3 regions of the Kitasatospora sp. NPDC024654 genome follow, and region 3 is predicted to be linked to each of the others. Evidence: predicted binding sites of a transcription regulator. Region 3 holds the regulator's gene; each other region holds the start of a gene.

Region 1 (10,205 bases), on a different contig from region 3:
ACGGCGGAAATCAACTTCGGTGTGCTGTCGACTGGTTGAATGAGGTGAGGTTTCGTTGTCCACTCGACACCTCCCCCTTCCGGGCGAAGGTAGATCAGCCCGGACGCCTCCGCCATGAAGACGCCCCGCCGTTCTGGATTGACCAACTCACTTACCAATTCGCCAACTTGGGGATGGTAGATCGTTGCCGGGGTCTCGGCCCGTCTCCGCACGGCGTCGCTCCTCTCCGTAGCGGGGTCGCTACAAGGCGAGATCAGATTCGCCTGGCATCGGAAGCTGTGCAACTTGCCGAACCGAGGAAGTGGAATTGGGGGTAATGCGCTTGAACCGCAAAGATCTTGATCTGACATCAAGTCCACTGGCGTCCTTTGGGACGCAACTTCGCAGATCACGCACTGCCAAGGGCTGAACGCAGGGGCAGCTTGCCGACCGCGTCGGCTGCTCGGACAGCTACGTGTCCGCCCTGGAAACTGCACTCAAATCCCCCTCGCGAAAGTTCGCGGTCAAGGCGGATGCAGAGCTGGAGACAGGCGGGACGCTCGAGCTGATGTGGTGGAACCTCAAGCACCCTGCGATGGTCGAGGGGTTCCCCGAATTCGCCGGCCACGAGGCCAGAGCCGACGAGATAAGAATGTTCGAGTTGAACCTGATCCCGGGGCTCTTCCAGACCGAGGGGTACGCGACGGCGCTGGCCTCGGCAGCCGTGAAGCGCGGGGACATCACTCAAGCCCGGGCGGACGAACGAGTGGCCTTCCTGCTCACTCGCCAACGGGCACTGGATCGAACTCCACCGCCCCTCGTACACGCCGTGTTGGACGAGAGCTGTCTCCGTCGGCCCATCGGAGGCAGTGCAGTGATGGCCCCTCAGCTTGTCCACCTGGAGGACATGTCTGAGCGACCGAACGTGATCATCCAGGTCGCCCCCTATGACTTGGGCGAGCGGGCTCCGTTCATGCTCGGGGTGACGCTCCTGCTGCCGGACCGCACCACTCTCGCTTACTCGGAGGCCCAGCAACGCGGGCTGCTGGAACGCGATCTCGTGATCACCCGTGCGTGGGACAGGAACTACGATTGGCTCCAGGTGGAAGCGCTGCCCCAGGCTGCATCCCTGGCAATGATCCGCAAGGTACGAGAGGAAATGCACACATGATCACCGCTGCTGACCTGACGGGCGCTCCCTGGGTCAAGTCGTCCTACAGCCAGTCCGGCGGACAGTGCGTCGAGGTAGCGGCCAACATCCCCGGTGTCGTCCCCGTCCGAGACTCGAAGGACCCCGAGGGGCCCGCACTGATCTTCGCTGCCGACGCGTGGCGGGCGTTCGTCGCCGAGGTGGGAGCGGGGGCCTTCTCCTCGACTTCCTGACCTGCGCGTGATCCTCCGACAGCCCCCGGCCGCTGCCCTTCCTGGCACGGGGGCTGACGTGCTGTGCCAACTCGATCCGCTGGCGTGTCTGTTGCGCGAGGACGCCGCGGGCCGTCAACGCGAGACGGTGCCGACCGGCGCCGGGATCGCGCCGGCCGCCGGGTCGAGGGCCACCGCCGCGCCCCCGTGGCCGCCCAGCACGGCCGGCGGGTCGGGCAGGCGCAGCCGGTGACCGGGGCGTACGGCGGGCCGTTGGTGGAACCGGTCCGGTACATGAAGGGGTAACCATCGACGTAGTCCGAACGGGTGATGCGCTGTCCGCCGACGACGGTGTCCCCGCGCGGGTAGGCGTACCGATCGGACAGCTCGCGCTCCTCGTACGCGCCGTCGGCGTACGAGGCGGCCGTGACGCCCCCCATCCGGTCGACCCGTACCAGCGGCGCCAGGACCGGCGCCGAGCACGGGACGGATATCCGCCTGATGGGCCTGTCCGCGAAAACGTTCCTCCTCAGTCCGGCAAGGGTGGTTCGAGTGCGGTGAAAGCCGTCCCCGCGCCCTTCGCATCGCGAACGCCCGTTCCGGTTCCCGCTCCCCAGGGGGGACGAGGGGGCAGGACGACGTGCGGGCCGCTGCCGATGCTCATAATCTCGCGGCATGGAGATCGACCGGCGCCGGATCCTGCGTCGCGTGGCGCAGGGGGCCGCGGTGGGCGCGGCGGGCGCCCTGGCTGCGGCGGGGCGCCCGCGGCGGGTGAGCGCGTCACCCGCCGGACCGGCCTCGTCCGCGTCCGCCGGCCCCGCCCCCGCGGCGTTCGGCGCGGACCCGCTGCCCGCGCCGTGGAAGCCGCCCCCGCCCCCCATCGTGCCGCGCACGCTGTGGCAGAACGACCAGCTGCCGCGCCCGTCCCAGGCGCAGTACGACCACGTGGTACGGGCGATCTTCGTCCATCACACCGCCAGTGGCGACTCCTACCGCCCGCAGGACGTGCCCGAGATCATCCGCTCGATCTACACCGACCACCGGGAGAGCCGGGGCTGGGACGACATCGGCTACCAGTTCCTGGTCGACCGCTACGGCACGATCTACGAGGGGCGCCTGGGCGGCGTCGACCAGGCGGTGGTCGGCGCGCAGGCGCAGGGCTTCAACCACGAGACGGTCGGCGTCGCGGTGATCGGCACCTACAAGCCCGGCGTCCAGGTGCCCGCGCCGGTGGTGGAGGCGATAGCCCAGCTGGCCGCCTGGAAACTGGGCTCCTACGGCGTCGACCCGCACGGCCGCTCCGAGTTGACGTCCACCAGCAACGAGAGCCGCTACCCCAGCGGCACCAGCCATCTGTTCAACGCCGTCTCCGGGCACCGCGACGCGTGCTTCACCCAGTGCCCGGGCGACGCGCTCTACGCCGTGCTGCCGCAGATCATCGACCGCGCCGCCAGCCTGCTGCGCGCCGCACCGCCGGCCCGACCCGTCCTGCCGATCGACGCCTTCCGCGCCATCGCGCCGGGCTCGGTCAAGTCCCCCGACACCCAGGGGCACTGATCCTCCCGGTGCCGCCCCGGTGGTTGGACGACGGCGCGGTGCCGTGAGCGCGATCCCACCCGCGGCGGCGGGACCCGCCTGCCGGTCGCATCCCGACGGGGGCGAAGGATTCCCGCCGCTGCTCGGCCGTCGGCCGACAGCGCGGCAGGACCCCAAGAGCGGTCGGGGCCATGGGGCGTGGGCGGTCCCGGTGCGGCGCGTCCGGCGCCGGCCGCCGAACGAGCCACTCGAACACCCGTGATAAGTTCGCCGGCGAACACTTATCGCACGAATACGCACAAAGGGGGGCGATCATGCGGCGACGTGTGATCCGCGATGTCGCGGTCGTACTGCTGACCGCGACCGGTCTGCTGGGGGTTCCGTCGGCCGCACAGGCCGCGGAGTCGGCCGCACCGAATCCCAACTGCCAGCTGTCGCACGACCCGTACCCGGGTACCGCGACGTTGGACCGGGGCCACGTGCTCGCCCCGGGGCAGAGCCTCACCGCGAAGGACAACGCGTCCACGCTGGTGATGCAGCCGGACGGCAACCTGGTGCTCTCCCTGGTGAACTCGACCGGTGGCCCCAACCACGTGATCTGGAACAGCGGCACCTGGGGCAATCCACGGGCCTACGCGGTGATGCAGTGGGACGGCAACTTCGTGATCTACCGTGAGGGTGGCGGACCGTCCGACGGCGGCGCGCTGTGGAGCACCGGAACCTGGGGACAGACCGGCGCCTCGGCCAACCTCTTCCCGGGCGGTTCGTTCGGCGTCATGACGTACCAGGCCGGCTGGAGCACGGGCACCTTCCAGTCCCCGTCCGCGTTCTGCCCGAGCGCCCCCCACTCGCCGGGGCTGCTGACCTCCGGCAGTTGGGCGCAGTCCGCCTCGGTCTGGCTGATCGTCCAGCCGGACGGGGACGTCGTGCTCTACCGCAAGCGCGACAACGCGCCGATCTGGCGCAGCGGAACCGCGGGGCACCCGGGCGCCGTGCTGGTGATGCAGGAGGACGGCAACCTGGTGGTCTACCCGGCGCCGCACGGCACCAGCTGGGGCCAGCCGCTCGCCGCCACCGGCACCTGGAACAACCCCGGTGCGTACGCCCTGCTCCAGGACGACGGAAACCTCGTGATCTACCGTCACGACGGCGGCCCCAGCACCGGTGGTGCCCTGTGGGCCAGCGGCACCTGGCAGAACGCCTGAGCGCCGCCGCCCTTTCCCGGCCCCGCTCCCTCCGCGGCGCACCCGGCATCCTGACGGCACGACGGACGGCACGACGGACGGCACGACGGACGGCACGACGGACGGGACGGACGAGCGAGATGGGGAGGCGGTCGACAGGCATCAGTTTCAGCCGCCTCGATCCTTCGGTCCGCCCCGCCGTCGAACGCCTGATTCACTTGGCCTGTCAGTGTCAACTACTGGACCCTGGAGCTGGGATGAAGCGGATCACCGCCATGGCGGCCGGCGTGGCCCGTGGCCTCTCGATCGCACCGGTGGGCGTCGCCCAGGCAACCCCGCCCGCCTCGACCCAGCAGCCGATGGTGGCCGCCACGGCGCCGTGCTGCTGAGCTGATCACACGCCGCCGCGGTCGGACGGGTGTCGCGATCCGACCGCGGCGGCCTGGCCGTGCCTAACCCTCCCGCGCCGGGGCGGGCGGTGTGCCGACCACGACCTGGGCCGGGCGCAGCAGGTGTTGCCCGACCCGGTAGCCGGGGCGCAGCACGGTGGTGCAGGTCGGCTCCTCGACCTCGGCCGAGGGCTCGTGGGCGAGTGCTTCGTGGCGGGTGGGGTCGAAGGGCTCGCCCGGGTTCCCGAAGGACTGCAGCCCCAGGGCGGCGAGCTGGGATTCCAGCGCGTCGGCGACCGCCCGCAGCCCGTCGGTGAGTTCGCCGTGCTCGCGGGCCCGGTCGATGGCGTCCAGGACCGGCAGCAGCCCGGTCAGGACGTTGACGACGGCGATCTCGCGGACCGCGAGCCGGTCGCGCCGCACCCGCTTGCGGTAGTTGTCGTACTCCGCCTTGAGGCGTTGCAGGTCGGCGGTGCGCTCGGCGAGCCGCGCCTCGAGCGCGCCGAGCCGGTCCACCGCGCCGAGCAGCCGCTCGCTCCCGGCCTCCTCCCCGCCGCCCGCTCCCTCCTTCCCGGCCCGGTCGGGATCCCGCAACTTCAGGGTCACCGGGTCGATGCGCCGCTTGTCCCGGATCACGACCGCGGGCACCTGCTCCTGCGGTCCACAAGGCCCGGAACCGTCCGGCCGGCTCATCCAGCGCCTCCCTTCGGACTGTCCTCGTCCACGATCTCGGCGTCGACGACGTCCTGTTCCTCACCACCCGCGGCATCCGAACCGCCCGCCGCCGGGCCGCCGCCGGAGCCCGCCGCCTGGGCCTGGGCGTAGAGGGCGGTGCCGATCCTCTGCGCGGCCGTGGTCGCCCGCTCCGTCGCCTCGCGGATGGCCGCGGTGTCCTCGCCCTCGAGCTTCTCCCGGAGGTCCGCGATCGCCGTCTCCACCTCGCTCCTGACGTCGCCGGGCACCTTGTCCTGGTTCTCCCGGAGCAGCTTCTCGGTGCCGTAGACCAGTTGTTCGGCGTTGTTGCGGGTCTCCGCGGCCTCCTTGCGCCGCCGGTCCTCCTCGGCGTGCTGCTCGGCCTCGCGGACCATCCGCTCGATGTCGTCCTTGGGGAGGGCGGAGCCGCCGGTGACGGTCATCCGCTGCTCCTTGCCGGTGCCGAGGTCCTTCGCGCCGACGTGCATGATGCCGTTGGCGTCGATGTCGAAGGTGACCTCGATCTGCGGCAGGCCGCGCGGGGCCGGCGGGAGGCCGGTCAGCTCGAACATCCCGAGCTTCTTGTTGTAGGCCGCGATCTCGCGCTCGCCCTGGAAGACCTGGATCTGCACGGAGGGCTGGTTGTCCTCGGCGGTGGTGAAGATCTCCGAGCGTTTGGTGGGGATCGTGGTGTTGCGCTCGATCAGCCTGGTCATGATGCCGCCCTTGGTCTCGATGCCCAGGGACAGCGGGGTGACGTCCAGCAGCAGGACGTCCTTGACCTCGCCCTTCAGCACACCGGCCTGCAGCGCGGCGCCGATCGCGACGACCTCGTCCGGGTTGACGCCCTTGTGCGGTTCCCGGCCGGTGAGGGACTTGACCAGGTCGGTCACCGCGGGCATCCGGGTCGAACCGCCGACCAGGATCACGTGGTCGATGTCGGAGACGTTGATCCCGGCGTCCTTCACCGCCTGGTGGAACGGGGTCTTGCAGCGCTCCAGCAGGTCCGCGGTCAGCTGCTGGAACTGGGCCCGGGTGAGCTTCTCGTCCAGGTGCAGCGGGCCCTCGGCGGAGGCCGTGATGTAGGGCAGGTTGACGCTGGTCTCGGCGGCGGAGGACAGCTCGATCTTGGCTTTCTCGGCCGCCTCGCGCAGCCGCTGCAGCGCCATCTTGTCCTTGGACAGGTCGACGCCGTAACCGTTCTTGAACTGCTTGACCAGGTGGTCGACGACCCGCTGGTCCCAGTCGTCACCGCCCAGGTGGGTGTCGCCGTTGGTGGACTTCACCTCCACCACGCCCTCGCCGATCTCCAGCAGCGAGACGTCGAAGGTGCCACCGCCCAGGTCGAAGACCAGGATGGTCTGCTCGTTCTCCTTGTCGAGGCCGTAGGCCAGCGCGGCGGCGGTCGGCTCGTTGACGATCCGCAGCACGTTCAGGCCCGCGATCTCGCCGGCCTCCTTGGTCGCGGTGCGCTGGGAGTCGTTGAAGTACGCGGGCACCGTGACCACCGCGTCGGTCACGTCCTCGCCCAGGTACGCCTCCGCGTCACGCTTCAGCTTCTGCAGCACCCGCGCCGAGATCTCCTGTGCGGTGTACTGCTTGCCGTCGATGCTGCCCTGCTCCGGGAACCGCCAGCCGGCCTCACCCATGTGCCGCTTCACCGACCGCGCGGTGCGCTCCACGTTGGTGACCGCCTGCCGCTTGGCGATCTCGCCGACCAGCACGTCGCCGCCCTTGGCGAAGGCCACCACGGACGGTGTGGTCCGGGCGCCCTCCGCGTTCGGGATGACGGTCGGCTCACCGCCCTCCAAGACGCAGACCACCGAGTTCGTGGTCCCCAGATCGATACCGACTGAGCGAGCCATCTCAAGATCTCCCTCCTCCAGTCCGGTGTACCACCGGGCTTGGGCGGACGGCACACCCCTGGTGGCACCCGCCGCCCTCCGCCGAGGGGCGGCCCACAGCCTCCAGGAGTCCTCATGAAACTTGAGTCCAATGCTATCAAGTTTGCCCGCGAACGCCTGCGGGCGGCCCCGCGGGCACCTGTCCCGTCAGGCGTGCCGGTCGGCCTGGAGGCTGCTCAGCGTCTGTTCGAAACCGCGGATCAGCGTGGACAGGCCGGTCTCGAAGGCCAGTTCACTGAAGTCGGACGGGGCGTTCAGCAGGGGATCCAGGCCGGGTGGAAGTCCGGTGGCCGGCAGCGACGCCGCGCGCGGCAGGCCGAAGTCGAGGGCCGCGCCGGCGAGGAAGTACTCGACGCACTGCACGATCGGCACCAGGTGCTCCTGCGGCCAGCCGGCCTCGCGCAGCACGGCGAAGGCGTTGGCGTAGCCCCGGAGCGCCGCGAGGGACTGGGTGGGACGTGTCACCAGCAGCGGCACCATGTGGGGATGGGCGGCGAACGCGGCGCGGTAGGAGCGCGCCCAGCTGTCCAGCGCGGCCGTCCACGGACGGATGCCCGGATCGAGCTCCATCTCGGCGACGATCAGGTCGCAGATCCCGTCGATGATCTCCTCGCGGCTCGCGACGTAGTTGTAGAGGGACGGCCCCTTGACGCCCAGTCGGGCCGCGATCCGGGTGGTCGACAGGGCCTCCGCCCCCTCCTCGTCGACCAGTGCGAGAGCGGCCCGCATGATCCCCTCCCGGGTCAGCAACGGCCGTGGCGGTCTGCCCATCGCGCTCTCGTCTCGCCTTCTCACCTCGTCGGACCCGGAGTTGGGCCGTGAACGCGGACTAGTGTACGTTCTCGCCCAGGCAAAACTACTGGCTCTAGTTTTAGGGGGGCGCCAGGGGGTTCGCGTCCGGTGTCGCACATCTGACACCGGGTCGGGCCGTGCGGCGCGATGCGCCCCGCGCGGTCCTGGCCGACGGCGGAACCCGGCCACCTCCAGCGCTCTCCCGCGACGTGCCGGAAGCCACTCGGGTCCTCCCCGCGGTGGGCCTTGCCGACGCCATATCTGGCATGCCCCTGACACGTCGTGGGGTGGCCAACCTCCCTGCCCGCCTTACGCCGAAGGTGACCCTCCGCATGTCCACGCGCACCCTCGCGCTGCCCGCGCTCGCCGCGTCCGTCGTCCTCTCGCTCAGCGCCTGCGACCCGACGACGCCGGCCGCCCAGTCCACCGCCGCCGCCCCGGCCGCCTCCGCCCCGACCGACGCGACCTGGCCGGACACGGCGGCCCCCACCGGAAACCCGCGGGTGACCCTGGTGACCCCGGCCGCCGACCAGGCGTCAGCGGCACCGTCGGTGGAGCCCGCCGCCCACCCGAGCGCCTCCGGAGCATCGAAGCCGGCACCGGCCGATCCGTCCCCGTCCAAGGCGCCCACCGTGGCCGGCACCCCCGACCTCAAGCTGGACTCCTACAACCAGCAGACCGGCAAGGCCGTCCTGGCCGTCGCCGGCACCGGCAAGGGGGCCACCCCCAGCCCGGCCGCCTCGGCCGCGGCCACCGCCGCGCTCCAGGCCGGCCAGCTGATCGACAGTCCGCCGTCGGCCGCCGCCCCGCACGGCGCGCTGCTCGCGATCACCGGCGTCCAGCCGGCCGGCGACGGGAAGGTGGCGGTCAGCACCCGCCCGGCCACCATCTCCGAACTGCTCGGCCAGACCTGGGCCAACGTCAGGAGCGCCCTCGACCCGCACCGGATCCAGCTCACCCCGAAACTCAAGGACCTCAAGGTCTCCTACGTCCCCAACCCCGACGGCGGCAACGGCTCCGCCTCGGCCGCGCTGGAACTGGACGCGAACGACAGCATCCCGCTGCCCGGCGGCACCAAGGCCACGCTCTCCGGCTCGCTCGAACTCGACCCCAGCGTCCTCTTCTCCTACCAGGGCGCCCACGGAATCCTCGGCGCCGAGCAGGCCGCGGTCGGCTTCGACCTCGGCGCGCACGCCAACTGGCACCTGACCGCGAGCCTGGCGGGCTCCACCGGCCAGGTGAAGATCCCGATCGCCACCCTCACCGCCACCCCCACGGTGATGGTCGGCTCGCTGCCCGTCGTGATCACCCTGAACCTCACCGTCTACGCCGAGGTCAGCGCCGACGGCACGGTCACCGTCGACACCACGCAGAAGGTCGACGGGGACTGGGCCATCCACGCCGACTACACCAAGGCGGCCGGCTGGACCTCCGCGACCGAACCCGTCACCACCACGATCTCCCCGGTCCGGGCCCGCTTCTCCGGCAACGCCAACGTCCGCAGCGGCCTGGTCGCCGACGGGTCCGTCGCGCTCTACGACAGCCTGGGCGTGAAGGCCACCGTCGAGCCGTACCTGCGGGCGGCGGTGAACGGCGAGGTCAGCGTCGAGAGCACCGGTACCAAGCCGACCGTCACCGGCCGGGCCGGCCTCTACGGCGGCCTCGACGTGAACGGATCCGTGCTGGCGCGCATCGCCGTCCTGGGCACCCCGCTGCTCGAGAAGGACCTGCCCTTCACGCTCTACCGCAACGAATGGCCGATAGTCGCCGCCTCGGCGCCCGGCCCGAACCCGAGCGCCACGCCCACCCGCTGACGCCGCTGCCCGCCCGTCAGGGCGAACCGGCGTCGAAGTCCCCACCCCGGGTGGGGACTTCGACGTGCGGCGGGTCAACGGCCGGGGGCATCGGCGCCGTTCACCCCGAACCGCCGGTCGCCGTTGCCCCGCTCGGACAGCCCTAGGCGATGGTGAGCAACCGCGCGGGGTTCGTGTGGAGCATGGCGTGGATCTGGGCGGGCGTGACCCCGCGTTCGGCGAGCATGGGGACGAACACCGCGCTGAGGTAGGCGTAGCCCCATCGGCCGTGGGTGGCGGGGTTGAGGTGGACCTGGGCGCCGGTGAGGTCGTGGGAGAGCAGGATGCGCTCGGTGTGACCTTCCGCGACCAGCCGGGCGATCCGGTCCGCCCGGGTGGAGTCGGACCGACGCAGGGCCTGCTTGGTGTACGGCCCGTCCGGGAGCGGCCCCGCCGGCGCCGGGAGCCGCAGGTCCCAGGTCTCCTTGCCGACCGAGTCGAAGGCGATCGCGGCGCCACGGTCCAGAACGCGGCGGACGTAGTCGAGGTCGGGGTGGTTGTCCAGGTGCCCGA
Region 2 (10,205 bases), on a different contig from region 3:
TCGGTCGGCGCCTGCGCGGCCTCCGGCACGTGGTGCGGCCTGCCGATCAGCCCGCGCAGCTCCTCGGCGCCGATCGCCACCGGCAGCTCCCGCTCGCCCAGCTCGCTCTGCGCGGCGACCTTGCGCAGGATCCGGGCGACCGCCCGTTCCAGGTTCCGGACGCCGGCCTCCCGGGTGTACTCGCCGGCCAGCCTGCGCAGCGCGTCCTCCCCGACCGTGACGTCCTCGACGCTCAGGCCGGCCCGCTCCAGCTGGCGCGGTAGCAGGTGGTCACGGGCGATCACGACCTTCTCGTCCTCGGTGTAGCCGTCCAGCCGGACCAGCTCCATCCGGTCCAGCAGCGGCTCCGGGATCGCCTCCATCACGTTGGCGGTGGCCAGGAAGACCACGTCCGAGAGGTCCAGCTCGACCTCCAGGTAGTGGTCCCGGAAGGTGTGGTTCTGCGCCGGGTCCAGCACCTCGAGCAGGGCCGCCGCCGGGTCGCCGCGGTAGTCCGAGCCGACCTTGTCGATCTCGTCGAGCAGCACCACCGGGTTCATCGACCCGGCCTCCTTGATCGCCCGGACGATCCGGCCGGGCAGCGCGCCCACGTAGGTACGCCGGTGGCCGCGGATCTCCGCCTCGTCCCGGACCCCGCCGAGCGCCACCCGGACGAAGTCGCGGCCCATCGCCCGGGCCACCGACTCGCCGAGCGAGGTCTTGCCCACGCCGGGCGGGCCGACCAGCGCCAGCACCGCGCCGCCCGCCCGGCGCCCACCGCCCTGGACCGAGGCACCGCGCGCGGCCGCTCCGGTTCCACGGTCGCCGGCCGCGCCGAGCCCCTGGTCGGCCCGTCGCTTGCGGACCGCCAGGTACTCCACGATCCGGTCCTTCACGTCGGCCAGGCCGAAGTGGTCGGCGTCCAGCACCGCGCGGGCACCGGCGATGTCGTAGGTGTCCTCGCTGCGCCTGTTCCAGGGCAGCTCCAGCACGGTGTCCAGCCAGGTGCGGATCCAGCTGCCCTCCGGCGACTGGTCGGAGGAGCGCTCCAGCTTCTCGACCTCCTTGAGCGCGGCCTCGCGGACCTTCTCCGGCAGGTCGGCGGCCTCCACCCGGGCCCGGTAGTCGCCCTCCTCGTCGGCCGGCTCGCCGTTCAGCTCGGCCAGCTCCTTGCGGACCGCCTCCAGCTGGCGGCGCAGCAGGAACTCCTTCTGCTGCTTGGCCACGCCCTCCTCGACGTCCTTGCGGATGGTGTCGTTGACCTCCTCCTCGGCGAGGTGGTCGCGCAGCAGCTGCAGGGCGAACTCCAGCCGGGCGGTCTGGTCGGCCTCCAACAGCACCTTGAGCTTCTGCTCGGCGGTGGCGAACGGCGCGTAGCCGATGTTGTCGGCCAGCTCGCCGACCCCCTCGATCTGTGCCACCCGGTCGACCACCTGCCAGGCGCCGCGCTTGCGCAGCCACTGCGCGGAGAGCGCCTTGTACTCCTTGACCAGCTCGGCCGTCCGGCCCGGCAGCGGCTGCGACCCGGCGGACTCGCGGAACGGGACGGTCTCCACCCAGAGCGCGGCGCCCGGGCCGGTCGTCCCGGAGCCGATCCGCACCCGGTGCACCGCGCGCACCAGTGCGGCCGGATCACCGTCGGCCAGCCGGCCAACCTGCTCGACGGTGGCCAGCGTGCCGACCGCGCCGTACGAGCCGTCCAGCCGGGGAACCAGCAGCACCTGCGGCTTCCCCCCGTTCGCCGACATCCGCGCGGCGGCCCGGGCGGCCTCGACGGCGGCACGCACCTCGGTGTCGGACAGGTCCAGCGGCACCACCATGCCCGGCAGGACCACCTCGTCGTCGAGCGGCAGCACGGGCAGGGTGAGCGAAGCGGACGTCGATGCCATGATCTCTCCCCAGTCGGCGAACTTGAGTCGATCTGACTAAGGCCGGGGTACCCGAGGATGTTCCCCGACGCTTGTTCGCCCTGAGCGATCAGCTCGGGACACCCCGGAAGCGGGGAGAGGCAGGGGGAAGAAAAGAGAGCGGGCTACACCCGGTCGAGGGCGGGCCGGGGCAGCGGACCGCGCAGCGGCCGACGACCGCGAGGGCGCCGCGGCCGGCGGATCGGCCCCCAGAGCGCGATGCCCACCAGCAGCGCGGTGGGGTGCCCGATCGCGGTGACCAGATCCTGGTCGCTCAGGATCTGGTGCGCGACCAGCAGGGAGGCCCCGACCAGCGCGGCGATCCGTCCCCGGACCGGCAGCAGCCCGCTGAACGCGCCCAGGCAGCACAGCACCCCGTAGCTGACCCCGATGTCCAGCTCGTCCAGGGCGCTCGCGCCGAGGTGTCCGGTGGCCACCGCCACCGCCACCACGGCCTGCGAGAGCAGCGTGCCGACGACGTGCCCGGCGGCGAAGACTCCGATGGTCCGCAGCGAGCCGATCCGGCGCTCCAGCGGCGCCACGGTGAAGGCGAAGGCCCAGAGGTAGGGCATCCAGACCGGCCCGGCCACCCAGAGCCCGCTCATCAGCAGCGAGCGCAGCGGCGTGTGCAGCAGGTGGTGCCCGTCGGTGCTGGACATGGTCTGCAGCTGGTGCACCAGGACGGGGTCGCCGAAGTGCGCGAAGAGCGTGGTGCCGGCCAGCACGACCAGGTAGAGCAGCGCGAAGGGATTCCGCCGGGGCGTCGGCACCCGCGCCAGCACCCAGAACAGCGGGCCGCTGCGCAGGCCGAGCCGCAGCGCCGCGTAGGGAGCCGCCGTCGGGCGGTCTCCGGCCTCGTCCGCCGCCTGTGCCATCGCACCTCCGTTCCGTCCGACCGCTCGCGCTCCCACCAGCCACGCGGGGCGCGCCGTTGGACGACAACCGATCCCACCCACCGTACGGCGCGCATCTGAAAACCAGCTGAGGATCCGGCCTGCCCTGCTCCGAGCGGGAGTTCGGGATCTGGTCCGTACCAACCCCCGGCGCCGGGAGCTCGCTGGGAGTCCGCTGGGAGCCCGCCGGGAAAGCACGCCACATCGTGGAGTCTGCCATCCCCGAAGCAGATACACACCGTTACGGCAGATCGACATCGCCGGGTAAGGTAGCGGCCCGTGCCCGTCCCCGGGGTGCGGCCCTGGGCCTGTGCGCCCGCAAATCCACGGTCCGCCTACCGGGGTGCACCTGCTGTCCGTACGCTGCGAAGTGAGCGCGCGGGACCGGCGGTTGGGAAGCCACCGGTCCGGCCGAGCCGCACGGCAGCAGGAGCGGCCAGGTCCGGGCACGGAAAACGACGGAACAAGACTACGAGCGGCGTCCCGCCACCCTCACAGGTGGCCGGCCCGCAGGCCCTGGGGGCGGTGGCGTGACCGTGACAGAAATTCAACAGGACACCAGTGGTGCTGGTGTGATCGCCCAACGACGCGTGCTCGTCGTCGAGGACGAGCCCACCATCGCCGAGTCCATCGCCGCCCGTCTGGGTGCCGAGGGCTTCAAGGTGGCCGTGGCGCACGACGGCCCCGGTGCGGTGGACGGCTTCCACACCTGGCAGCCCGACCTCGTGGTGCTCGACATCATGCTGCCCGGCTTCGACGGGCTGGAGGTCTGCCGCCGGATCCAGGCCCAGCGCCCGGTCCCGGTGCTGATGCTGACCGCCCGCGACGACGAGACGGACCTGCTGGTCGGCCTCGGCGTGGGCGCCGACGACTACATGACCAAGCCGTTCTCGATGCGCGAGCTGGCGGCCCGGGTGAACGTGCTGCTGCGCCGGGTCGAGCGCGCCCAGCAGGCCGCCCGGACCCCCGCTCTCGGCTCGCTGCGCTTCGGCGAGCTGGAGATCGACCACGTCCAGCGCCGGGTCCGACTGGCCTCCGGGGACGTCCACCTGACACCCACCGAGTTCGACCTGCTCGCCTGCCTGGCCGCCCAGCCGCGCGCCGTGCTCACCCGCGAGCAGCTGCTCTCCGAGGTCTGGGACTGGACCGACGCCTCCGGCACCCGGACCGTCGACAGCCACGTCAAGGCGCTGCGCCGGAAGATCGGCGCGACCTGGATCCGCACCGTGCACGGGGTCGGCTACGCACTGGAGGCCCCGGTGTCCTGAGCGACACGCAACCGGCGGGGGCCACGGGGGCAGAGACGTACGGGGACCACAGCACCGATGAACACCGCAGCACAGGCGCACACCGAACCCGGCGCGGCGCCACGCCGCGCGCTGCTCACCCGTGCCGCCGAACGGGCCTGGCGGGAGATCCGGCCCTTCGACCCGGTGCGTTCGATCAAGGGCAAGCTGGCCATGCTGGTCGTGGTCTCGGTCGTGCTCGCCTCCGGGATGATGGTGATCGCGGTCCGCTCGGAGACCCAGATCCGCGTGATCATGACCTTCTCCATGATCGCCTCCCTGCTCTTCATGCAGCTCCTGGCGCACACCCTCACCGCGCCGCTGCGCGAGATGACGGCCGCCTCCCGGGCGATGGCCGCCGGTGACTACAGCCGGCGGGTCCGCACCTCCTCGCGCGACGAGATCGGCGAGCTGGCCGCGGCCTTCAACAAGATGGCCGCCGACCTGGAGGCCGCCGACCGGCACCGCCGGGAGCTGGTGGCCAACGTCTCGCACGAGCTGCGCACCCCGATCGCCGCGCTGCAGGCGGTGCTGGAGAACGTGGTCGACGGCGTGGTGCAGCCGGACCACGCCAACCTGGGCGCGGCGCTGGAACAGACCGAGCGGCTCGGCCGGCTGGTCGCCCACCTGCTGGACCTCTCCAAGCTGGACGACGGGGTGGTGCCGCTGGACGTCCGCGAGTTCGAGGTCCGGCCGTTCCTGGCCGGCGTGCTGCGCGGTCTGACGGTGGACGGCGCCACGGCCGGCGGCGCCTGGAGCCGCCGGGGCGACCTGCGCCTGGAGCTGGACGTCGAGCCGGCCGGCCTGACCGGGCTGGCCGACCCCGAGCGGCTGCACCAGGTGGTGGCGAACCTGGTGGACAACGCCTGCAAACACTCCCCGTCCGGCGGCGTGGTGACGGTACGGGCCCGGGCGGCCGGCCGGGAGCCGCAGGAGCTGGTGCTGGAGGTCGAGGACCAGGGTCCGGGCATCCCGGTGCAGGACCGCACCCGGGTCTTCGACCGGTTCAGCCGGGCCGGCGCGCCGACCGCCCAGGGTCCGGGCAGCGACGGCGGCACCGGACTGGGCCTGGCCATCGCCCGCTGGGCGGTCGATCTGCACGGCGGACGGATCCAGGTGGCGGACGGCTCGCAGGGCTGCCTGATCAGGGTCGCGCTCCCCGGCGCCACGCCGCTGATCCCACGCCCCCGACTGTGATCCACCGCACCCACCTGCGGAGATCTGTCCAGCCGGGCCAGCTTTGTCACCGAACTGGGACATTCCGGCAATCGACAGGCCGAGATGGCCAAACCTGGTCAATCCGGCAGGGGTTTGTCCGGTTTAGGGTGGTTTTGAGGCCCGAGCAAGGCCGCCCATTTCCCCCCACAGACCGTCTTGTAACGCAAACTTTCGGCCAATGTGGCCTAGCACACTGTGATCTGGGCGACGCAGGGCCTTCGGGGACTGCGCGATCATCGGTCAGGGGCGTAGCCTTAATCCCCGCTGTCCACACATCCCAAAAGGAAGCGGAAGAGGGCGGTTGCCGCCGTGTCGCCACACCCTGAAACCCCCAGCAGCTCGGCAAGTCCCACTGGCTTCGGCCCCAACGAGTGGCTCGTCGACGAGATCTACCAGCAGTACCTCCAGGATCCCAACTCGGTCGACCGAGCCTGGTGGGACTTTTTCGCCGACTACAAGCCCGGTACCGAGGTGACCCCAGTGACCCAGGCCGCGACCCCGGTCGGCCCCACGCCGACCACCGTTGCCGCCCCTGCCCCTGCTGCCGCTCCGGTGGCGCCTGCCCCCGCCGCCGCCCCGGTGGCCGCCGCGCCCAGCGCGCCGGCGCCCGCCGCCGCGCCGCTGGCGGCCGCCCCCGCCGCGCCGCCGGCTCCGAAGGCCGTCGTCGAGGCCGCTGCGGCCGCCGAGGCCGCTGCCGCGCCCGCCGGCCCCGAGCTGGTCGTGCTGCGCGGCCCGGCGAAGGCCGTGGCGACCAACATGGACGCCTCGTTGGAGGTGCCGACCGCGACCTCGGTGCGCGCCGTTCCGGCCAAGTTGCTGATCGACAACCGCATCGTCATCAACAACCACCTGCAGCGCGCCCGCGGCGGCAAGGTCTCCTTCACCCACCTGATCGGCTACGCGCTGGTGCAGGCCCTGAAGGCGTACCCGGGCATGAACCACAGCTACCAGGTCAAGGACGGCAAGTCCTACCTGGTGAAGCCGGAGCACATCAACCTCGGTCTGGCCATCGACCTGGTCAAGCCGAACGGCGAGCGCCAGCTGGTCGTCGCGGCCATCAAGAAGGCCGAGACGATGGACTTCTTCGGCTTCTGGCAGGCCTACGAGGACATCGTCCGCCGGGCCCGCGCCAACAAGCTGACCATGGACGACTTCACTGGTGTCACGGTCTCGCTGACCAACCCGGGCGGCATCGGCACCGTGCACTCGGTGCCCCGCCTGATGCAGGGTCAGGGCACCATCGTCGGCGTCGGCGCGATGGAGTACCCGGCCGAGTTCCAGGGATCCTCCCCGGAGACGCTGGCCCGGCTCGGCGTCTCCAAGATCATGACGCTGACCTCGACCTACGACCACCGGGTCATCCAGGGCGCCGGCTCCGGCGAGTTCCTGCGCGCGATCCACCAGCTGCTACTGGGCGAGCACGGCTTCTACGACGAGGTCTTCGAGTCGCTGCGGATCCCGTACGAGCCGGTCCGCTGGGCCACCGACGTGGCCGCCACCCACGACGACGAGGTCAACAAGACCGCGCGTGTCATGGAGCTGATCCACTCCTACCGGGTCCGCGGTCACCTGATGGCCGACACCGACCCGCTGGAGTACAAGCAGCGCAAGCACCCCGACCTGGACGTCGTGGAGCACGGCCTCACCCTCTGGGACCTGGAGCGGGAGTTCGCCGTCGGCGGCTTCGGCGGCCAGAAGATGATGAAGCTGCGCGACATCCTCGGCCTGCTCCGCGGCAGCTACTGCCGCACGGTCGGCATCGAGTACATGCACATCCAGGACCCGAAGCAGCGCAAGTGGCTGCAGGAGCGCCTGGAGAAGCCGTACACCAAGCCGGAGCGCGAGGAGCAGCTGCGCATCCTGCGCCGGCTGAACTCGGCCGAGGCCTTCGAGACCTTCCTGCAGACCAAGTACGTCGGGCAGAAGCGCTTCTCGCTGGAGGGCGGCGAGTCGCTGATCCCGCTGCTGGACGCGACCATCGACGCCGCCGCCGAGCACCGCCTCGACGAGGCCGTCATCGGCATGGCCCACCGCGGCCGCCTCAACGTGCTGGCCAACATCGTCGGCAAGCCGTACGGCAAGATCTTCGGCGAGTTCGAGGGCAACCTGGACCCGAAGTCGATGCACGGCTCCGGCGACGTCAAGTACCACCTGGGCTCCGAGGGCACCTTCACCGGCCTGGACGGCGAGACCATCAAGGTGTCGCTGGCCGCCAACCCGTCCCACCTGGAGACGGTCGACCCGGTCGTCGAGGGCATCGCCCGCGCCAAGCAGGACATCCTGGACCAGGGCGGCACGTCCTTCCCGGTGCTGCCGATCCAGATCCACGGCGACGCGGCCTTCGCCGGCCAGGGCGTGGTCGCGGAGACCCTGAACATGTCGCAGCTGCGCGGCTACCGCACCGGCGGCACCGTGCACATCGTGGTGAACAACCAGGTCGGCTTCACCGCCGCCCCGGCCAGCAGCCGCTCCTCGATGTACTGCACCGACGTGGCCCGGATGATCGAGGCCCCGATCTTCCACGTGAACGGTGACGACCCGGAGGCCGTGGTCCGCGTCGCGCGGCTCGCCTTCGAGTTCCGCCAGACGTTCCACAAGGACGTCGTGATCGACCTCATCTGCTACCGCCGCCGCGGTCACAACGAGGCCGACAACCCGTCGTTCACCCAGCCGCTGATGTACGACCTGATCGACAAGAAGCGCTCGGTGCGCAAGCTCTACACCGAGGGCCTGATCGGTCGCGGCGACATCACCATGGAAGAGGCGGAGCAGGCGCTCCAGGACTTCCAGGGCCAGCTGGAGAAGGTCTTCGCCGAGGTCCGCGACGCGGCCTCGACGCAGGCCGCCGCCCCGGACGCGGTCTCGGCCGCCGACTTCCCGGTCAACGTCCAGACCGGCATCTCCCAGGAGATGGTGAAGCGGATCGCCGCCTCGCAGGTCAACCTGCCGGAGTGGCTGACCGTGCACCCGCGTCTGCTGCCGCAGCTGCAGCGCCGCGCCGCCTCGATCGAGGACGGCACCATCGACTGGGCCACCGGCGAGACGCTCGCCATCGGCTCGCTGCTGATGGAGGGCCACCCGGTCCGGCTGGCCGGCCAGGACAGCCGCCGCGGCACCTTCGGCCAGCGCCACGCGGTGCTCATCGACCGGCAGACCGGCGAGGACTACACCCCGCTGCTCTACCTGACCGAGGACCAGGCCCGCTACACCGTCTACGACAGCCTGCTGTCGGAGTACGCGGCGATGGGCTTCGAGTACGGCTACTCGCTGACCCGCCCGAACGCGCTGGTCATGTGGGAGGCGCAGTTCGGCGACTTCGTCAACGGCGCGCAGACCGTGGTCGACGAGTACATCGCCTCGGCCGAGCAGAAGTGGGGCCAGCACTCCGGCGTCACCCTGCTGCTGCCGCACGGCTACGAGGGCCAGGGACCGGACCACTCGTCCGCCCGCCCTGAGCGCTTCCTCCAGCTGTGCGCGCAGAACAACATGACGGTCGCCATGCCGACCCTGCCGTCGAACTACTTCCACCTGCTGCGCTGGCAGGTGCACAACCCGCACCACAAGCCGCTGGTCGTCTTCACCCCGAAGTCGATGCTGCGTCTGAAGGCCGCGGCCAGCTCGGCGGAGGAGTTCACCTCCGGCTCGTTCCGCCCGGTGATCGGCGACGCCTCGGTCGACCCGGCCCAGGTCCGCAAGGTGGTCATCACCGCCGGCAAGTTCTACTACGACCTGGCGGCGGCCCGTACCGAGCGCGGCGTCACCGACACCGCGATCGTCCGGGTCGAGCGGCTCTACCCGCTGCCGGTGGCCGAGCTGCGGGAGGAGCTGGGCCGCTACGGCGACGACGTCCAGTTCGTCTGGGCCCAGGAGGAGCCGGCCAACCAGGGTGCCTGGCCGTTCATCGCGATGAACCTGGTCGACCACCTGGACGTGGTGATCGGCCGCAAGGCCGACGGCAGCCGGCTGCGCCGGGTGGCCCGGCCGTCGTCCTCGGCGCCCGCGGTCGGCTCGGCCAAGCGGCACGCCGCCGAGCAGCAGCAGCTGATCGAGGACGTCTTCTCGCTCTGACCGCTCTGCCGCCAGTGCGCGTGACGGGCCCGGCCTCCAGCCACACGGAGGCCGGGCCCGTCGGCGTCCGGGCCCGCACTATCCTGACCCCGAAGATCCCCACCCGACCGGAGCACACCGTGTACTTCACCGACCGCGGTATCGAGGAGCTCGAGAGCCGGCGGGGCGACGAGGAAGTCACCTTCGAGTGGCTGGCCGAGCGCCTGCGCGAGTTCGTCGACCTCAACCCCGACTTCGAGATCCCCGTCGAGCGACTGGCCACCTGGCTGGCCCGGCTGGACGACGAGGACGACGCGTAGGGCCGCGCGAAGGGGCCCCGGGTGGCATCAGCCGCCCGGGGCCCCTTCGTATCTCGGCGCACGGAAGCGCTTGACTTCCGCGCTACGCGATATATCGTGTTATTCGGAAGACGCGATACATCGCGACTCGCCGGATCGTCGCCCCTCCAGGGTACGACGGCGGCGGCCGAACGGGAGGATGAACACCATGAGCCAGTGGACAGTCGAGGAACCGCAGCGGATCGCCATCGAGGAGCCGGTCCGGGGTCTGCAGGTGCGCATCATCGGAGGCGCCGTCAACGTCGTCGCCGCCGAGGGCCCGGCCCGGCTGGAGGTGACCGAGCTGGAGGGCGAGCCGCTCCAGGTCTCCCTGGTCGACGGCGTGCTGACGGTCAGCTACCCCAACCTCGACTGGGCCGAGTTCGGCGAGAAGGTCAAGTCGGTCGACGCGATGAAGGGCTTCATCGGCTCGCTGCGCCGCAAGCGCCGCGCGGTGGTCTCGCTGACCGTGCCGGCCGCCACCGAGGTCAAGCTCGGCACGATCACCGCCGCCGCCACCGTCTCCGGGGTGACCGG
Region 3 (10,205 bases):
CGGTGACAACCACCTCGGTGGTGACGACTGGGACCAGAAGGTCGTCGACCACCTGGTGAAGACCTTCCAGGCCGGCCACGGCGTGGACCTCTCCAAGGACAAGATGGCGCTCCAGCGCCTGCGCGAGGCGGCCGAGAAGGCCAAGATCGAGCTGTCCTCGTCCTCCGAGACCTCGATCAACCTGCCCTACATCACGGCCTCCGCCGAGGGCCCGCTGCACCTGGACGAGAAGCTCACCCGGGCCCAGTTCCAGCAGCTGACCGCGGACCTGCTGGAGCGCTGCAAGGTCCCGTTCCACAACGTGATCAAGGACGCCGGCATCTCGCTCTCCGAGATCGACCACGTCGTCCTGGTCGGTGGCTCGACCCGCATGCCGGCCGTCGCCGAGCTGGTCAAGGAGCTGACCGGCGGCAAGGACGCCAACAAGGGCGTCAACCCGGACGAGGTCGTCGCGATCGGCGCCGCGCTGCAGGCCGGTGTGCTGAAGGGCGAGGTCAAGGACGTCCTGCTGCTGGACGTCACCCCGCTGTCCCTGGGCATCGAGACCAAGGGCGGCATCATGACCAAGCTGATCGAGCGCAACACCACGATCCCCACCAAGCGCTCGGAGATCTTCACCACCGCCGAGGACAACCAGCCCTCCGTGCAGATCCAGGTCTACCAGGGCGAGCGCGAGATCGCGGCCTACAACAAGAAGCTCGGGATGTTCGAGCTGACCGGCCTCCCGCCGGCCCCGCGCGGCCTGCCGCAGATCGAGGTCACCTTCGACATCGACGCCAACGGCATCATGCACGTCGGCGCGAAGGACCTCGGCACCGGCAAGGAGCAGCGGATGACCGTCACCGGCGGCTCCGCCCTCCCCAAGGAGGACATCGAGCGCATGATGCGCGAGGCCGAGCAGTACGCCGAGGAGGACCACAAGCGCCGCGAGTCGGTCGAGACCCGCAACCAGGGCGAGCAGCTGGTCTACTCCACCGAGAAGTTCATCGCGGACAACGCCGACAAGCTGCCGGCCGAGGTCAAGGCCGAGGTCGAGACCGCGATCGGCGAGCTGAAGGAGGCCCTGAAGGGCGAGGACATCGCGGCGATCCGCGAGGCCACCGAGAAGGTCTCCACCACCGCCCAGAAGCTCGGCCAGGCGCTGTACGCCAACGCCGACGCGGCCGGTGCGGCCGCCGGTGGCGCCGAGAACGTCGACTTCACCAAGGAGGACGACGTGGTCGACGCCGAGATCATCGACGAGGACAAGCCCAAGGGCGGTGCGGCATGACGGAGAAGCCGCAGGGCGTGGAGCCCGGCGACGACTCCAACGCCGACGAGGCCGTCCTCAAGGCCGCGGAGGAGGCCGTCAAGGCGGCCGCCGCCGAGGCCGGCGAGGGCGACGAGCTCGCCGCGGCCAAGCGCGAGCTGCTGGAGCGCACCGGTGACCTGCAGCGCCTCCAGGCCGAGTACCAGAACTACCGCAAGCGGGTCGAGCGCGACCGGCTGACGGTGCGCGAGATCGCCGTCTCCAACATCCTGGAGTCGCTGATCCCGGTGCTCGACGACATCGGTCGGGCCCGCGAGCACGGCGAGGTGACCGGCGGCTTCAAGTCGGTCGCCGAGTCGCTGGAGACCGTGGTCGCCAAGCTCGGGCTGCAGCAGTTCGGCAAGGAGGGCGAGCCCTTCGACCCGAACCTGCACGAGGCGCTGATGCACAGCTACTCCTCGGAGGTCACCGAGGACACCTGTGTGCAGGTCCTCCAGCCCGGCTACCGGATCGGCGAGCGGATCATCCGCCCGGCGATGGTGGCCGTGGCCGAACCGCAGCCGGGCAGTCAGTCCACCGGCGGCCCGGACCCGGAGGCCCCCGAGGCTGACGGTGCGGCCGACAACTGACACGCTGTGCGCTGCGGGGTCGCGCGTCACGACTCGTGACGCGCGGCTCCGCAGCGCCGTATCGACACATCCTGGGAGGTGGCTGCTGCCGTGAGTGCGAAGGACTACGTGGAGAAGGACTACTACAAGGTCCTCGGTGTGCCCAAGGACGCCACCACCGCGGAGATCAAGAAGACCTACCGGAAGCTCGCCCGCGAGTTCCACCCGGACGCCAACAAGGGCGATGCCAAGGCCGAGGAGCGGTTCAAGGACATCTCCGAGGCCTATGACGTGCTCTCGGACGACAAGCGCCGCAAGGAGTACGACGAGGCGCGCAGCCTCTTCGGCTCCGGCGGCCTGCGCGGCGGCGGCACCAACGGCGGCGGCTACAGCTTCGACTTCGGCGATCTCTTCAGCGGCACCCAGGGCGGCGGCGGGGGCGGCATCGGCGACGTCTTCGGCGGGCTCTTCAACCGCGGCGGGCGGGCTGCCCAGCCGCGGCGCGGGGCCGACGTCGAGACCGAGGTGACGCTCAGCTTCGAGGAGGCGGTGGACGGCGCCACCGTCCCGCTGCGGATGACCAGCCAGGCCGCCTGCCGCTCCTGCGCGGGCACCGGCGCCAAGGCCGGCACCACCCCGCGGGTCTGCCCGACCTGCGTCGGCGCCGGCACGGTGAGCCGGGGCCAGGGCGCCTTCGCGCTCTCCGAGCCGTGCCGGGACTGCAAGGGCCGCGGCATGATCGTGGACGACCCGTGTGCGGACTGCCACGGCAGCGGGCGGGCCAGCTCGGCCCGCACCATGCAGGTGCGGATCCCGGCCGGGGTGCAGGACGCGCAGCGGATCCGACTCAAGGGCAAGGGGGCCCAGGGCGAGCGCGGCGGCCAGCCGGGCGACCTCTACGTCACGGTCCACGTCGACGGCCACCCGGTCTTCGGGCGCAAGGGCGACAACCTCACGGTGACCGTGCCGGTCTCCTTCCCGGAGGCCGCGCTGGGCGGCACCATCGACGTACCGACGCTGAACGGGCCGGCGGTCAAGCTCAAGCTGCCCCCGGGCAGCGCGAACGGCCTCACCCTGCGGGCTCGTGGCAAGGGCGCCACCCGCAAGGACGGCACCCGCGGCGACCTGCTGGTCACCGTCGAGGTGACGGTTCCCCAGCACACCACCGGCGAGGCCCTGACGGCACTGGAGCAGTACCGCGAGGCCACCGCTGCTCAGGATCCGCGAGCCGCCCTCTTCAAGGCGGCGGAGGGAGCGTGATGTGACATGAACCCCGACTCCATCGGCGTGGGCCTCGGGGAGGGGCTGCCGGGCGGACCACCGCCCCGGCGGTCCGCGGCGGCCGGCTACGCGCTCACCGAGGACACCCCGGTCTACGTGATCTCGGTGGCCGCCGAGCTCTCCGGTCTGCACCCGCAGACCCTGCGGCAGTACGACCGGCTCGGCCTGGTCTGCCCGGACCGGACCGGCGGTGGCGGCCGGCGCTACTCGGCCCGGGACATCCAGCAGCTGCGCGAGGTGCAGCGGCTCTCCCAGGACGAGGGCATCAACCTGGCCGGGATCAAGCGGATCATCGAGCTGGAGAACCAGGTCGCCGCGCTGCAGGCCCGGATCGGCGAGCTGGCCGCCTCGCTGGAGGGCGCCGCCAGCACGCTCCAGGCCCGGGAAGCCGCGGTGCACGCCTCCTACCGCCGCGACCTGGTGCCGTACCAGCCGGCCCAGCAGTCCAGCGCCCTGGTGGTCTGGCGTCCGCGCAGGTAGACCCCTCAGCAGTGATCAGCCGCCGGTTACCCTCCCTCCGGGGGGTGCCGGCGGCTTCATGGCCTGCGAGACTGGTCAGCCGGGAGCACGGGGGGTGAGGAGCCGAGGATGAATATGCGGGACGAGCCAGGCATGTCCGTTGCCGGCACGGCTACCCTTTCGTCGTCTGCACGCGAACTTTATCTGTCGATCATCCGCTCGGACGGCCGGATCGACCCGGCGACGGCCACCGTCCCGGAAAAGATCTACCTCGACGAGCTGATACAAATCGGCCTCCTGGTGGTCGATCTCGATGATCCCGGCCAACTCGTCGCAGTGGATCCCAAGCATCTGGCCACCCGGCTGAGCACCGACTGGCAGCAGCAGGCGCTCGGCATGCTTTCCCGGGCAATCTCCCTGCCGGCCGAACTCCAGGATCTCGCCGACGCATTCCATTCGCCGTCGCAGGGCGGCGGGACCATTGAATATGTGCGCGGCAAAGCACTGATCAACCAGAAGTTGCGGCATGCCGTGGTCAAGGCCAAGGAGGAGGTGCTGGCCGCCCAGCCCGGCGGCCCGCGGCCTCCGGAGCAACTCGCCGGCAGCATGGCGAGCGACCTGCAGGACCTGCGGCGCGGGGTGGCCGCCCGGACCATCTACCACGCGAGCACCCGCTACCACGGGCCCACCCGGGACTACGTCGCCACGGTCACCCAGGCCGGCGGCGAGTTCCGCACCCTGGACGAGCCCTACACCAGGCTGATCGTGGTGGACCGGGCACTGGCCGTCATTCCGGTGGCGAACGACATGAGCCTCGCGGCGTTCATCCGCGACCGGGCCGTGGTGACCTGCCTCACCGAGGACGTCTTCGAGCGCAACTGGCGGCGCGCGCTGGTCTTCGACGGGGGACGGTCCGTGCCCCAACAGGTCGTGTCGCAACTACGCAAGACCATCGTCGACCTGCTGCTGGACGGCACCAACCACCGGGTGATCGCACGGCGGCTGGGGATCAGTGAGCGAACTCTCGCCCGGCACATCGCCGAACTGCGCGAGGAATACAACGTCGAGTCGCTGTTCCAACTGGGATACGCGATAGCCCGTTCCAGCGACCCGCCGGGAACCCCGAACAACTCCTAGCCCGCCGGCCCCGGAGTTTCCCGTCGGATCACGCGCCGCGAACACCGATCGGCGCGGGCGTCAGCTCCAGTTGTACTCGCCCGGGCTCATCGCGGCCGCCGGTGCCGCAACCGCCTGCACCGAGGAAGTCCGCACCACCCCGGACGAGTTGCCCGCCACCCCGGCATGCGAAGCGGCGGTTGCGCCCAGTGCACCCCCAACCGTCACCAGGCCAACGGCAAGAGACACTCCGACAAGTCGGACAAGACTGCGGATGTCAGGCATATCGCTACCTCCCAGGCGAAGATCGCTTCGGGCGTTCCAGGTCAGATTTAGGTCGAACAATCGCCCCAATGATGCCGCACGCCCTCGGCCTTGTCATCGCCACCCTTCCCGAGCGGGGTGTCATTTCGCTGCCAGGCAGTCGAATGACACCCCGTGTCAGTGGACTGCGCAGGAGGCCCCGTTGGACGATCAGCTCACTCGGGACACCACACCACAAGCTTCATCCTGAGTGATTGTCGTTGTCCATTCAAGAATCTTGTTCTCCTGCCGCAGCAGCCTCGGATCAGCCGCAGGAAAGAGTCATCCGGCACCCCGGCCGGCCGCCCGAGACTCACCCACACCACCGAATGAACCCCTTCCCCGGAGTCGACATGAGTGAGCCGTACATGCGTCAGCACGCAGCCCAGGCCCCCGATGGTCGCCGGGCCCGTGTCTTCCTCGCCGCGCCGCTCATGCGGCTGACCGGGCCGGCCGACAGCGTGGTCACGCTGGCCAGCCGGACCCGACTGACCGCTCTCCGCAGCTCGCTGCTGCGCAGCGGCGCCGCCGTCTTCAGTGCGCACCACAGTGACGCCTGGACGGTGGAGGGCCATGCTCCGGAACCGCGGGTGCCGTCCGACTTCCGCGCGATGCAGACCGCGGACCTGGTCTTCGCCTACGTGGGCGCTCCGCTCTCGGCGGGCGTCTCGCTCGAACTCGGCTGGGGCTCCGCGCTGCGCAAGCCGATCGTGCTGCTGGTGGACGAGGCCATCACGCACAACCCGCTGATCGCCACGATCGAGCAGGTCGCGCCGGTGCTGCCGCTGGTCTTCGACGACACCTGGTCGCAGGAGAGCCTGCGGCACATCGTGGAGACCGCGCTGGACTGGGCCGGCATGGCGCTGTCGCTGCGCGAGGGGTTCTGGACCGCGCCCGGCGAGCAGTTCAAGGCGGTGCCGACCCGGCACAGCGACCCGTTCGGCACCTGGCCGAGCAGCGGCGCGGCGACCGGCTGACCCCGGACGGACCGGACGGACCGGACGGACCGGACGCCGATCTGGCGCCGGCTCAGTCACCGGGCGTCCGGCCCCGGTGGCGCGCATCCGCCGGCCGAACTGGAAGGGCGTCCCGGCCCCGTACCGCTCGCGTGGCCGGGCGCCCAGGCGGCCACCCTGCGCCGACTCAGGCCCAGCCGGCCGGCGATGGTGGTCCGGGCACCCCGGGGACCGGCCATGGAATTGGGCCAACTCAACGGGCAGAGCTGGTGGTTGGTCCACACCGGCGAGCAACCCGGCGCCGGCCGCGCGGAGTTCGGGGCTGACCCGGGCGACCGCGATCCACGGATCCACCGCCACACGGGAGACCCCGTCGATCCGCTCGACCAGCGGGCCGGGTTGGAGCAGCCGGCGGAGGGCCGGCTCGCCGCGCGGACCGTCCGGGAGCCGGCCGTCCGGGTGCGGGCTCACCTCTCCGGCTCCCCCTTCGGATCGTCGGCCGAGGCCCGCATCAGCCAGCCGAGTTGGAAGAGCGTCTCGGCGTCGTAGAGCTCGCGCAGCCGGGAGATGTGACCGGCCACGGTCCGCTCGCTGAGGCCCAGCCGGCCGGCCACCACCCGCTGGGTCAGCCCCTGCGCGAGCAACCGGCCGATCTGGTCGTGCACCGGCAGGCCGGTCAGGTCCTGCGCGGCGGTGCCCCAGCGCACCGGCTCGGCGCGCTGCCAGTCCCGTTCGAAGACGCCGACCAGGAACGAGACCACCGCCGGGTCCTCGACGAAGGCCGCGCCGCTGTTCGGGGAGGCGGCCTGGATCACCGCCGTGGTCCGGTCGAAGACGAACATCCGGCGGAACGACTCGCCGAGCACCCGGAACCGCGCCCCGGTCTCGGAGGCCGCGGCGACGTAGGCGGCGGTCGGCCCGTCCGCCCGGGCGGAGGGCGCGTAGAGCACCCGCATCGAGCCGCCACGGGCCATGAACTCGCGGGTCCGCATCAGCGAGTCGCCGAGCGCCTCCGGCGGGCGGCCGCCACCGGGCTGCGCGGCCAGGATCTCCTCCCGGCAGTCGGCGCCCAGCCGGGACACCCGGCTGCGGATCTCCTCCAGGCCGTGCACGTGCTGCACCTCGCCGGAGCGGTCCACCTTGCGGGGGGCGCGGTCGTAGGCCCGGGTGAGGTCCTCCAGCAGGGCCGGCATCTCCTGCGCCTGCACCAGCAGCCTGGTCCCGGCCGAGCGCAGCTGCTCGCTCAGCCGGCCGCCGACCGTGCGCGGGTTGACGGCGGTGTAGGCGGCGTCCAGGGCCTCCCGGACCAGCAGGCCGAGGTCGAGCAGCTCGGCGGTGGCCGCCAGCACCTCGGGCGAGCGGAGGTCGGACATCCGGATCCGGCCGCCCTCGGTGAGGATCGCCAGATAGAGCTCGCGGGCCCGGTCGCCGGGGAGGCCGAACCCGCCCGGTTCGGCGGTCCGGCCCGGTTCGGCGGTCTTGGCCGGTCGCAGGTCTGGTTCGTCCCGCTCGATCATGGGCTGCTCTCCCCCAGCTGGTCGTCCGTCCACCCGCCGTGGGAGCCCGGTCGGCCGCTCCGGGGCCGGCCGGCCGGTCCCCTGTGGCCGGTGCCTCCGCCCTCCCCGGGCACGGCCGTCCGCATGGACCGGCCCGGTGGGAAGGGGGTGCGAGCACCGTACCGGGTGCGTCGGGCGGCGCTGTGGGCCAGCCCCTGAGTGAATCGCGCCCGGGACCACCGCGGGCTCGGCCGGAGGCGTCTCGCCCCGCGACCGTCCCGGCAGGACTCTGCTCGGCGGATCCGCGCGGGGCTCACCGCCGGGCACTGCCTCGCCCCGTATTCGAGACAGCCCGGCGGTTCCCAGGAAAGATCCGGCCCGGAGGCGGGGGCTCGAGGCCGCCCGGCTCCGGGCGGATCCACCTGTGTACGCCGGCAACCTAGGTGCTTCCAGCGAGGCGGAGCAGCAACGCCTCGCTGGGACCGGGCCTGGTCGCCATCACCACATATGGCGGACCACCCGGCGTTCCCCCTGTGTCGCACAGATACCTCTGCCCCTGTACGAGACCGGAGAACGAGTCACCACCAGCGGGCTGCGGTTGCCCGGGCGGTTCGGCGTGTTCCCAGCCTCACAGCGTGCGTGCACGCGGACAAGGGCGGTTCTCCTTCAGGTTCCCGCAACTGCACGAACTTGCAGCGACCGCTGCGCGAAGGTGCGGCGGACGGGCCCGGTGCCCGGGTCAGCGCCGCCGGGCCCGCAGCAGCCAACCCAACTGGAAGAGCGTCTCCGCCTCGACCTCGGCGCGCAACCGGGCGATGTGCCCGGCCACCGTCCGCTCGCTCAGCCCGAGCCGCCCGGCGATCGCCCGCCGGCTGTGCCCGCCGGCCAGCAGCCGGCCGATCCGGGCGGTGACCGCCCCCTCGTCCGGCACCGCGTCGGCCGAGCCCCAGGGCACCCGCTCGGCCCGCCGCCAGTCCCGCTCGAAGACCTCCACCAGCAGCTCGACCGTGGTCGGGTCCTCGACGAAGGCCGCGCTGCCCATGTCCGCGGAGGCCGGGATCACCGCGACCGCCCGGTCGAAGATCAGCATCCGCTGGAAGTCCTCGTCCAGCACCCGGATCCGGGCGCCGTACGGGGTGACCGCGACCGCGTAGGCGCTGGTGGCCGGGTCGGTCCGGGCGATCGGCTGGTAGAGCGTGCGCAGCGCGCCGCCGGCCCGCAGGAACGGGACGTCCTGGGAGAGCGCCCAGGCCAGGTGGTCGGCCGGCCGGTTGCCGCCGGGCTGCGCGGTGAGGATCTCGGTCCTGGCGTCGGCGACCAGCTGGGCTATCCGGTGCCGGATGCTGTCCCGGTCCTGCACGGTGTCCACGACGCCGGTGCCGGCCGGCGGGCGCGGCGCCGCGTCGTAGGCCTGGGCCAGCTCGTCGAACCGGAGCGGGATCTCGTCGGCCTGGCGCAGCAGCCGGGCCGAGCGGGCGCGCAGCGCGGCACCGGCCCGGGCGGCGAAGGCGCGCGGGCTGACGGCCGAGTAGAAGGAGCCGCCGGGGAGGCCGCGGACCAGGCCCAGGGCCAGCAGCCGGGTCAGCGCCGGGGCGTCCGCCGGGCGCACCTCCTCGGCCTTGACCCAGCCGCCCTGGCCGACGATCGTCAGGTAGAGCTCGCGGGCGTCGGCATCCAGCCCGAGGTCCTCGGGCAGGGCTCCCGAATCGGCCTGCATCCCGTCCTCCCCGGCTCGGATTGACTGGCCACCGCCATATCGTGCCAGTCGCACCGCACCGGCGCGAACCCCGGGGTGACCAAGCGTCAGCGTGGCGCTTCGGTGTGCAGCAGCCGCCCGGCGACCAGCTCACGGCCGGTGCGGACCGCGGCCACCGCCCAGGCGAGCAGCAGCAGCCCGTACAGCCCCGCGGCGACGGCGGCGAAGCCCGCGAAGCCGGTGTGCCGGTACAGCCCGGCGCTGCCGGTCACGCAGGTGCCGACCGGGAAGGTGAAGGCCCACCAGGTCATCGCGAACGGCGGCCGGGACCGCAGGTTGACGGCGAGCGCGATCAGCAGCCAGAGCAGCGCGAAGCCGATCACGGCGGCCCCGTAGAGCACCGCGAGGTCCAGCGCGCCCGGGGCCAGCCGCGGGGCGACCGTCCGGGCCGCGTCGGCGAGCTGGTTGACCGCGGTGGTGGACTGGCCGAGCGGGCCGAGCACCAGCACCAGCGAGGGCGCCAGCACGGCACTCGGCAACTTGCTGTGCACCAGCCCGGTGAAGACCACCGGCAGCACCGTCAGGGTGGCCAGCAGGCTCGCCCCGAACAGGCCGTAGCAGCCCCAGAACAGGGCCGGCCGCAGCCCGCCGGGAACGTGCGGCAGCAGCGCCGGGCCGAGCGCGGCGGCGACCATCGGGGCCACCACCGGGAGCAGCCAGGTGGGGTTGGCGCGCAGCGCGGAGAGCTCGTGCCGGGTGATCATCAGGTACGGGATGCCGGCCGCCACCAGGACCGCGTAGAGCGTGCCGAGGCTCCACAGCACCAGGTCGGCGACGGCCGCCGGGCCGGTGCCGAGCAGTCGGCCGCCGACCACCAGGGTGCCGTAGCCGACCGCCAGCAGGGCCATCGGCGGGCAGCCGTAGAACACCGCGCCGGCCGGGTCGTCCAGCAGCTGGGTGCGGGCCGCCGCCCGGTGCCGGGTCAGGTGCACCAGGCGGCCGGCGACCAGCACCAGCAGCGCGGCGGCGGAGAGCGCCCAG

The links. The regulator HspR, encoded in region 3, represses chaperone genes until heat shock. The targets are predictions, from matches to a motif close to TTGAGNNNNNNNNNCTCAA.
Region 1: the regulator HspR is predicted to act here: its motif matches at 7,130-7,148, upstream of dnaK (molecular chaperone DnaK).
Region 2: the regulator HspR is predicted to act here: its motif matches at 1,891-1,909, upstream of lon (endopeptidase La).

What each region holds. Positions count from the first base shown of each region.
Region 1 is NZ_JBVHLF010000023.1:46,485-56,689, forward strand. It holds gene ACZ38L_RS16370 (DUF5753 domain-containing protein) at 455-1,150, shown strand; gene ACZ38L_RS16375 (DUF397 domain-containing protein) at 1,147-1,362, shown strand; gene ACZ38L_RS16380 (N-acetylmuramoyl-L-alanine amidase) at 2,017-2,898, shown strand; gene ACZ38L_RS16385 (hypothetical protein) at 3,192-4,082, shown strand; gene ACZ38L_RS16390 (hypothetical protein) at 4,319-4,450, shown strand; gene grpE (nucleotide exchange factor GrpE) at 4,514-5,143, opposite strand; gene dnaK (molecular chaperone DnaK) at 5,140-7,008, opposite strand; gene ACZ38L_RS16405 (TetR/AcrR family transcriptional regulator C-terminal domain-containing protein) at 7,195-7,776, opposite strand; gene ACZ38L_RS16410 (hypothetical protein) at 8,172-9,653, shown strand; gene ACZ38L_RS16415 (phosphotriesterase family protein) at 9,796-10,205, opposite strand, start outside.
Region 2 is NZ_JBVHLF010000006.1:72,600-82,804, reverse strand. It holds gene lon (endopeptidase La) at 1-1,868, opposite strand, end outside; gene ACZ38L_RS05710 (rhomboid-like protein) at 2,012-2,761, opposite strand; gene ACZ38L_RS05705 (response regulator transcription factor) at 3,316-4,047, shown strand; gene ACZ38L_RS05700 (sensor histidine kinase) at 4,105-5,262, shown strand; gene ACZ38L_RS05695 (multifunctional oxoglutarate decarboxylase/oxoglutarate dehydrogenase thiamine pyrophosphate-binding subunit/dihydrolipoyllysine-residue succinyltransferase subunit) at 5,593-9,351, shown strand; gene ACZ38L_RS05690 (DUF6104 family protein) at 9,471-9,650, shown strand; gene ACZ38L_RS05685 (DUF4097 family beta strand repeat-containing protein) at 9,838-10,205, shown strand, end outside.
Region 3 is NZ_JBVHLF010000024.1:73,948-84,152, forward strand. It holds gene dnaK (molecular chaperone DnaK) at 1-1,270, shown strand, start outside; gene grpE (nucleotide exchange factor GrpE) at 1,267-1,878, shown strand; gene dnaJ (molecular chaperone DnaJ) at 1,969-3,117, shown strand; gene ACZ38L_RS16940 (heat shock protein transcriptional repressor HspR) at 3,124-3,618, shown strand; gene ACZ38L_RS16945 (hypothetical protein) at 3,733-4,734, shown strand; gene ACZ38L_RS16950 (hypothetical protein) at 5,370-5,993, shown strand; gene ACZ38L_RS16955 (TrmB family transcriptional regulator) at 6,440-7,489, opposite strand; gene ACZ38L_RS16960 (LuxR C-terminal-related transcriptional regulator) at 8,208-9,185, opposite strand; gene ACZ38L_RS16965 (SLAC1 family transporter) at 9,272-10,205, opposite strand, start outside.